2 regions of the Pararhizobium sp. IMCC3301 genome follow, and region 2 is predicted to be linked to the other one. Evidence: predicted binding sites of a transcription regulator. Region 2 holds the regulator's gene; the other holds the start of a gene.
What was found. Region 2 encodes PhoB, which activates phosphate uptake and scavenging genes when phosphate is short. Its sites were predicted from a motif close to TGTCATNNANCTGTCAT; they were not measured.

Region 1 (4,458 bases), 1.0 Mb from region 2:
CTGGAGCATTCTTCGGTGGTGCGCCTCGTTTCCGGACTGGAAAAAAAGGGTTTTCTGCAACGCGTCCGTGGCACGGCCCATGACCGTCGTGAAGTCAGCGTGGTTCTGACAGAGGAAGGTGAGATCTGTTTCACCAGAATTCTCGAAGCCCGCGGCAGCGTCCTGAAAAAAGCTGTCGGCCGGCTCGACCCTGATGAACAGCATATCATGCTCAAACTGATCGGAAAAATGATGCCGGCGGTTGTCATCGGCGGCGATGATCAGCATTATGTCTGCCGATTATGCGATCTGGAGATCTGCCCGCAGGAGAAATGTCCTGTCAACCTCGCGCATCCGCAGTTTTATGAACTCCCCCCCGAACCGTTCAAACGCAAACGTCCCTGTAAAATTGCGGTCGTGAACTAGCAACTGTGTGGTTTGACCGATCGCGGCTGCAACGCACGACCGGTCCTGTCTCCTAGATATACTGCCTGATCAGGCCGGTGTGAACATTGATCATGCTGTCATCCTCAGACAATTCCTCAATCATGTTGAGCGAGAATTTGATCATCGCCGATCTGTCATCCTCATTCTTCGCCTGAAAGCCGACAATCTTGTCGAACAGCTTTCCGACAGCCCTGTCGGCCTCTCCCATTTTGTTTTCGGTAGTGTCTGAGTTCAGCATGTTTTGCAACGAAACCCGGTAGTTTCGAAATGCCTCTATCAATTCCCCAAGGCTGTCAGCTCTCGTCTCAATTTTTGTAAGCAACACGTGAAAGCCCCCAACTATTCTTAAAATCCTGCGGTGTTGAATTTATAAATAGTGGGGGTCAGGAATACAACGATTCAAATATTAAATGAGTATGTATGTAGTCTGCATACATCCAGCTTCTGCTACACAGGGAGGTGGAGCACGGTTCAGATTGTTTCCAGAAAGGCCCGGGCAGCAGCCCCGTGCTCATGGCGCAAACGGTCAATGTCTATCGCTACGGGGAGGCCATCCTCGACAGTCCAGCAGCCACCGATCATAACACGCTCGGCTGTATGAGCACCGCACAGCACCAGCCCGGCCAGCGGGTCGCCCGCTCCGGAAAATCGCAATTCGTCCAAGCTGTAAAACGCCAGATCGGCCTGCATGCCGACAGCGATCTTGCCGATATCCTCACGGCCGAGACATCTGGCCGAACCTTCTGTTGCCCAGCGATAACAATCCTGATGCGTCACCGACGCCGCATCATAAGTCAGGCGGTTAATCATCAGCGCGTGGCGCAGGCTTTCCATCAAATTGGAATTATCATTCGATGCCGAGCCGTCGACACCGAGACCCACAGGCGATCCGGCGGCTTCTAACTCCTTTGTCCGGCACTGCCCGGAAGCAAGCGTCATATTTGAAGTCGGGCAGTGACACACGCCAACGCGGTGCCTGCCCAGACGCTGCACTTCCTCATCATTGAAATGAATTCCGTGAGCCAGCCAGACGCGATGATTGAGCCAGCCGACATCTTCCAGATAGTCAACCGGACGCATGCCGTAATTGGCCACGCAATAGGCGTCTTCATCCAGTGTTTCCGCCAGATGCGTATGAAGCCGGCAATCATGCCGTTCCGCCAGCGCAGCGCTTTCCGTCATCAGCCGACGCGACACGGTGAACGGCGCGCAGGGTGCCAGGGCAACGCGAAACTGCGACCCGTGCGATGTGTCGTGATAGCGATTGATGACCCGCTCGCAATCACTCAGGATGGTATCTTCATCCTGCACCACACTGTCGGGCGGCAGACCGCCATCCTTGACACTCAGATTCATCGAGCCGCGTGTCAGCGTCATCCGGATACCCAGCTTTTCCGCCTCTTCCACCTGGATATCCATGGCGTCTTCAAGCCCGCCCGGATAGAGGTACTGATGATCTGACGCGCAGCTGCAACCGGACATCATCAACTCGGTCAGCGCCAGCCGCGTTGCCAGACGGAAGGCATCAGGCTTCACGTTTTGCGCCCATATCGGATAGAGCGCCTGCAGCCAGGGAAACAATTCCTTGTTGATCGCCGCAGGATGCGCGCGGGTCAGTGTCTGGAAGAAATGATGATGCGTGTTGATCAGACCGGGAATGACCACATGCCGGGAGGCGTCGAACACTGTCGCATCCGGATCGGCGGGCGTGCCTCCGACGGGCACCAGCTCCGTTATCCTGCCGCCATCAACGACGATTCCGGCCGCAGCCTGGTCCGCCAGAATTGCCAGAGGATTTCGGATCCAAAGTGCCACGGTCAAAACTCCCTGGTGTCAGCAAACACCCGTCCAGACCAATCATTTCGCTAGAAGAATTGAAAATGCGGTCTTAAATTTCCGCTGCAGGCCTGTACCGGAAATGTATGCGGCATACCGCAGGTCTTGGCAATAAGCTGTCATATCTGCAGCGGAGCACTGGAATGAATTGAATTTTCAATTCTGCCGCCCTATGAAAACTGCTGCCCCTCCTGTAAAGCAGCTTGCCATGACCCAGATTATATCCACCCGCGAAGATGCGTTCCCGGATCTTACAACTGCTCAGGCCTTCAGCTTTTACCAGAGCGTGCGGCATCGTCTGCCGCAGGCCAGCTTCCCGGACAGATCGGGATTTGCCGACAATCTGGATGGGTTGGCGGACAATTTCGATGTCTTCGTGTTTGATGCTTACGGCGTTCTCAACAAGGGAGCTGACGCCGTGCCAGGTGCAGCGGCACGGATAGAAGCACTGCAGGAAGCCGGCAAAAAGACCTTTGTCCTGACCAACGGGGCCAGTCTGACAGCGCCGAAGACACAGCAGAAATTCCAGCGCATGCAGATGCCGTTTCAGCTTGAAGAAATTGTGCCCAGCCGGCTGGCTGCGGAACGCGCGCTGCTCGCCCATACCGAAGTTACCAATTGGGGTGTGGTTTCAGAATTTCCCGTGGCAGAGGACGAATTGCCGGTGCGCTTCTGCAAGCTGGGTGAAGACCCGGACGTCTATGATGCTGTCGACGGGTTCCTGTTTCTCAGCGCCGTCGGCTACACCCTGGATAAATTCAAATATCTGCGCCAGGCTTTGACGAAGAAGGCACGGCCGCTGATTGTCGCCAACCCGGATGTTGTGGCACCGCAATCCGGTTTCTTTTCTCTGGAGCCCGGATTCTTTTCCCACACGCTTGCCGATGAGTTGGGCATCAACCCGGAATTTCACGGCAAACCGTTTCGCTCGGTTTTTGAAATTGTCATGGAACGCCTGCCCGAGCGGATCGACCCTTCACGGATTGCCATGATGGGCGACACTTTACATACCGACATATTGGGCGCGGCAGCGTTTGGCTGGAAAACGGTCCTGGTCACCGATCACGGCCTGTTTGCTGGCGAGGATGCCGGAGCTTATATCCGACAGAGCGGCATTGTCCCTGATTTCATCATTCCGACGATTTAGATCGCAGTGAAAGTCTTTGAATCCGGCTACCCGGCGCGGCTTGCCGGCTGCGTCTGGTAGCTCGCCATCAGATCGTGGAATTTTTCACCCTGAATGGCGACATGTTCGCGCAGCACGCGGCCGGCAGTTTCCGCATCGCCAGCCTCCAGAGCCGACAGGATGTTGCGGTGTTCGTCCATCGACTGGCGCATCCGTCCCCGAACCCGTAATTGCAGCCTGCGGAACGGTTGCAACCGCCGGTGCAGCCGTTTGGCTTCACTGATGAGAAAACTGTTTCCGCTGGCCTCATAGAGCAAATGATGAAAGGACTCATTGGCCCTGTAATAGGCATCTGTATCGCCGGTTTTAAGAGCGTCGGTGCAGGTTCGCTCGGCCTCTTTCAGACTGTCCAGCGCTGCATCGGTCAGACGCCGTGCCGCCAGACGGCCGCACAGCGCTTCAAGCTCCGCCATCACTTCGAACATTTCCAGAAGTTCGACAAAGCCGGGATGCCGGACAAACGCGCCGCGGCGCGCAATGAGTTCCACCAGGCCGGAAGCTGCCAGCATCTGAAGCGCTTCGCGGATTGGCGTGCGCGACACTGCGAACCGGGTGGAGAGGCTGTTTTCATCAAGCCGCGCGCCATCATCATAGGCACCGGTGAGAATAGCCTGCTCCAGTTCTTCCCGGACATGGTCTGCTGCGCGTACTGACATTCGGCAAGCTTAGCAGTTTCCTAATTATGCAACAAGATTATTGTTGTATACAAAAATATTGACTTCGCATGCATACGCGATATCCTGCCGCCAGGCTTACCTATCACTCCAAACCGACAGATATCAAAGCAGCCAAACCAGTGTCTGCTCTGCCGGGAGGCAAAGCCATCGATCCACGAAAGGATAATTAATGCCCCGTTCCGGTTTTTTCCAGGATCTTCTCGGCTCCGTGTTCGAACGCAGCAAGGTGTTGCGCTCGATAAATGACAATCGTCCGATTGATGAGCTTTGCGCTGCTCTGCTCTCTAACCGCGGCGAAGTCTCAGCCCGCAAGATCGGCACAGCTTTACTGGC
Region 2 (4,458 bases):
GCGCGGCCCGCCGGTTAAGCCAGTATCCAAACAGGCTGATGACGAAAAGGGTCGCGAATGCCAATGTGGTCATCTCTACACTCTTTCAAAAAAACTGTCTCGAGCCGCGACCGGCTCGAGACTTCGCAAGGGCCGGAAATTTGGCTTATTCAGGGGCATCCATCTGCTTGCCGTTCAAAATCGCATCCTGAAGGGCAGTGCGACGGTCGTCGACCAGCGTCACCAGGCCACGCTCGGACAGGTAACCACCCGATTCCAGGGCATCTTCAGACATGTATTCTTCGATGAACTCATTGAGGTTGGGGATGACACCGCGGTGCGCGTTCTTCACGTAGAAGTAAAGCGGGCGCGATACCGGATAGGATTTGTCGGCAATGCTGTCGGTGGTCGGCTCAACGCCTTCGATCTTGACACCTTTCAACCGGTCGAAGTTTTCATAAAGGAATGAATAACCGAAGATGCCGACGGCATTGGGATCGGATTCGAGCCGCTGTACGATCAGATTGTCATTTTCACCGGCTTCGATGAAGGGTCCGTCAGTACGCATGCGCGAGCAGTTCTCTTTAACCCAGTCACCGTCGAAACCACCATTGGCAACATAATCCAGTTCTTCACAACCGGCATGCATTGCCAATTCGACAAAGGCATCCCGTGTACCGGAGGTTGGCGGAGGGCCATAGGCGAGGATTTCTGTATCCGGCAGATCGGCGTTGATTTCAGACCATTTCTTGTAGGGATTATCGGCCCATTTACCATCAACGGGAACCTGAGCGGCCAGCGCCAGATAAATCTCGCCAAGGGTCAAATCCCAGTCAAAATCATTGCTGCGCGAAATTGCAAGCGACAAACCGTCGAAGCCGATCAGCGCTTCGGAAATATCCGTAACGCCATTTGACTGGCACAATTCATACTCGGATGCTTTCATGGCGCGGGAGGCACCAGTGATATCAGGGTGTGCCTCTCCAACACCTTCACAGAATATTTTCATCCCGCCGCCGGTGCCGGTCGATTCTACAATCGGCGAAGGCGCGCCGGTATTGTTGGAGAATTGCTCGGCGACAGCTTGTGTGTATGGAAACACAGTGGACGATCCGACAATCCGGATTTCGTCGCGAGCGATGGCAGACGTCGCGGATAACGCTGTGATAGCCAGGGCAGAAGTCGCGAGTTTAAGATAGGACATGGAAACTCCTTGGGTTTCATTAGTGATCGTCTGTCTACGACCTGACTGTTCGAGTACTCCTGCCGAGTGTCATGGATGTAACAGTTTTGTTACAGATTTATGACACCAGGCCGCGTGTGATAAAATCGACTGACCTGATGCAGCCGGTTGTCGGTAACGGGCACCGACTTCTTGTGTTTTGCGGCTCTTTGCCTGCGGTTGCGGCGTTTGCTGGCAACGATCAGCCGCGCCTGAACGCGCTCTAGTCCCGGAACTGATCATCCAGTGAATAACCGGCCCCGCGCACGGTTCGGATCGGGTCTTTGGCGCGGCCTTTATTGATGGCTTTGCGCAAGCGGCCGACATGGACATCGACGGTGCGCTCATCGACATAGACATCATGGCCCCAGACGCCATCCAGAAGCTGCTCGCGCGAAAAGACGCGGCCGGGGCTTTGTAAAAAGAATTCCAGCAATTTGAATTCTGTCGGGCCCAGGTGGATTTCGCGTGTCGCGCGATGTACGCGGTGGGTCTCGCGGTCCATCTCCAGATCGCCCGTGCGCAGCAGCCGTGAGACCACTTCCGGCTTGGCGCGGCGCAGCATCGCTTTCACTCGTGCCATCAGTTCGGGCACGGAAAACGGCTTCACCACATAATCATCGGCCCCGGTGGACAATCCGCGTATGCGCTCGGTTTCCTCGCCGCGTGCGGTCAACATGATAACAGGCAGATTGCGTGTTTCATCACGCGCACGCAGGCGGCGGCACAATTCAATGCCCGACAGGCCCGGCAGCATCCAGTCCAAAAGCAGCAGATCAGGAACTGCCTCGCGCAATTTCAGTTCGGCATCATCGCCGCGTTCAGACACGTCGACCTGGTAGCCTTCGCTTTCCAGATTGTAACGCAAAAGCAGACTGAGTGATTCTTCGTCCTCGACAACAAGGATATTTGGGGCAGCCATTGCGGGGTCTCCTCAGGCAAAAGCAGGTTGCGGCAGGTTCTTTTTCATGGCTGCTCCACCACGTGGATTGCGCTGTTGTCACCCTTGGGCCGCTCATCCTCCAACTGGACGCCGGTAACCTGATAGATGACTGTCTCTGCAATATTGGTGGCGTGATCGCCGATCCGCTCGACATTTTTGGCGCAGAACAGCAGATGGGTGCAATATGAGATATTGCGCGGATCTTCCATCATGTAAGTCAGCAATTCGCGGAACAGCGAGGTATACATGGCATCGATTTCGCTATCGTTCTGCCACACCATTTCCGCTTTGCCGACATCTCTGGCGACATAGGCATCCAGAACTTTTGTCAACTGGGCCTGGGCCAGTTCCGCCATATGTTCAATGCCGTGAATGAGTTTTGAAGGCTGAACAACGCCCTCGATTGCGATGGCGCGTTTGGCGATATTCTTGGCCAGGTCTCCGCAACGCTCCAGATCATTGGAAATGCGCAGGGATGCAATAATTTCGCGCAAATCGGATGCCATTGGCTGGCGTTTGGCGATGGTGCGGATTGCGTCATCCTCGACCTTGCGCTGCAGATTGTCGAGGTCCTTGTCATCTGTGATGACTTTGCGGGCGAGAACAGGATCAGCGCGCAGCAATGCCTGCAACGCATCCACGATCATGCTCTCTGCAATCCCACCCATCTCGGCAATATATTTTGCCAGTGCCTGCAGTTCCTCATCATATGCTGTAACTGTATGATCAGCCATTTTAGCGTCCTTACCCAGTGTTACCCGAACCGGCCAGTGATGTAATCCTGGGTCCGCTTGTCCCCTGGATTGGTGAAGATATCGTCGGTCACACCTTCTTCAACCAGATTGCCAAGATGGAAAAACGCGGTCCGTTGAGACACCCTTGCGGCCTGTTGCATGGAGTGAGTAACGATGACAATCGTGTAATTATTACGCAATTCATCAATCAGCTCTTCCACTTTGGCCGTGGCAATGGGATCGAGTGCGGAACAGGGTTCGTCCATCAGGATGACTTCGGGACTGACAGCAATGGCGCGCGCAATGCACAGGCGCTGTTGCTGGCCGCCGGAGAGGCCGGTTCCCGGTTCGTCAAGACGGTCCTTCACCTCTTCAAACAGGCCTGCCTTTTGCAGGCTTTCGACCACCATTGCCTCCAACTCCTCCTTGCTGCTTGCAAGCCCGTGAATCTTCGGGCCATAAGCGACATTTTCAAAGATGGATTTTGGAAACGGATTCGGTTTCTGGAAAACCATGCCGACCCGTGCGCGCAGTTCAACCACGTCCACGGCGGAATCGTAAATATCCTTGCCATCAAGCGTGATATCGCCCTTCACCCGGCAGATATCGATGGTGTCATTCATGCGATTGAGGCAGCGCAAAAATGTGGATTTGCCGCAGCCTGACGGTCCGATCAATGATGTGACCCGATGCTCCGGAATTTCCAGATCAACGTCGAAAAGCGCCTGCTTTTCACCGTAGAACACGTTGACCTTCTCACCCTTCATCTTGACCCGCGGCGCATTGGTCAAAGCGGCGCTTTCATTTTTGCTGCTCATGGTTTGCACAGAAGTCTCCATGTCCAAGGTTCCTTCTTAACGGGTTACCGGCTTAACAGGCTACCGGCTTAACAGGTTACCGGACGTGCTCAAAGATGCGGGCTTGCCGGGTATAGAGCAACAGCGCCTATTATATTCATTCAAGTGACCTGCCATCCAGTAATCAGCCAGCCAGTAATCTGCCAAGGACTTGCCAGCGACCCGGCCAGGCTCGTGTCAGCCAGGCTCTGAAAACAAGAATTACGCAGGACAGTGGCGGTCCGTGCATAATGATCGGACAACTGCCACCTGCCGCCCAGCAATCTAGCCAGACGCAGTGATGCTTCTATGGCATTTTTGTATCAATTAGATGACAATCCATACCCTTGAAAAATATCAGTTTTCCGAAATGCCATCGCTTTTGGCCATTTTTTCAGCCGCCGCTGACGCTGTCCGGCGGGGAAACTGCACTGTGAAGGCCGCGCCCTTGCCGGCTTCGGTTTTTATGTGAAGGGTGGCGCTATGACGGTTCAGGATATGCTTGACGATGGCAAGTCCAAGTCCGGTGCCCTGTTTTTGCCGGCTGGTCTCCACATCGGCGCGATAGAATCGTTCTGTCAGACGCGGCACATGTTCGGACGCAATACCGGGGCCGAAATCGCGGATGGTTGTGGCAGGTCCCCTGGTTTCTGTTTCTGCAAGGAAGTCAATCTCGACACGCTGGCCTGATGCGCCATATTTGATAGCATTTTCAATCAGATTGCTGAAAACCTGAACCAATTC

Region 1: the regulator PhoB is predicted to act here: its motif matches at 2,369-2,385, upstream of RAL88_RS09920 (HAD-IIA family hydrolase).

The regions. Positions count from the first base shown of each region.
Region 1 covers NZ_CP132336.1:2,044,984-2,049,441, forward strand. The annotation lists gene RAL88_RS09905 (MarR family winged helix-turn-helix transcriptional regulator) at 1-405, shown strand, start outside; gene RAL88_RS09910 (hypothetical protein) at 458-751, opposite strand; gene RAL88_RS09915 (8-oxoguanine deaminase) at 898-2,241, opposite strand; gene RAL88_RS09920 (HAD-IIA family hydrolase) at 2,471-3,409, shown strand; gene RAL88_RS09925 (GntR family transcriptional regulator) at 3,436-4,104, opposite strand; gene RAL88_RS09930 (malonyl-CoA decarboxylase) at 4,295-4,458, shown strand, end outside.
Region 2 covers NZ_CP132336.1:3,065,322-3,069,779, reverse strand. The annotation lists gene pstC (phosphate ABC transporter permease subunit PstC) at 1-73, opposite strand, end outside; gene RAL88_RS14810 (substrate-binding domain-containing protein) at 146-1,183, opposite strand; gene phoB (phosphate regulon transcriptional regulator PhoB) at 1,425-2,123, opposite strand; gene phoU (phosphate signaling complex protein PhoU) at 2,168-2,878, opposite strand; gene pstB (phosphate ABC transporter ATP-binding protein PstB) at 2,899-3,696, opposite strand; gene RAL88_RS14790 (ATP-binding protein) at 4,072-4,458, opposite strand, start outside.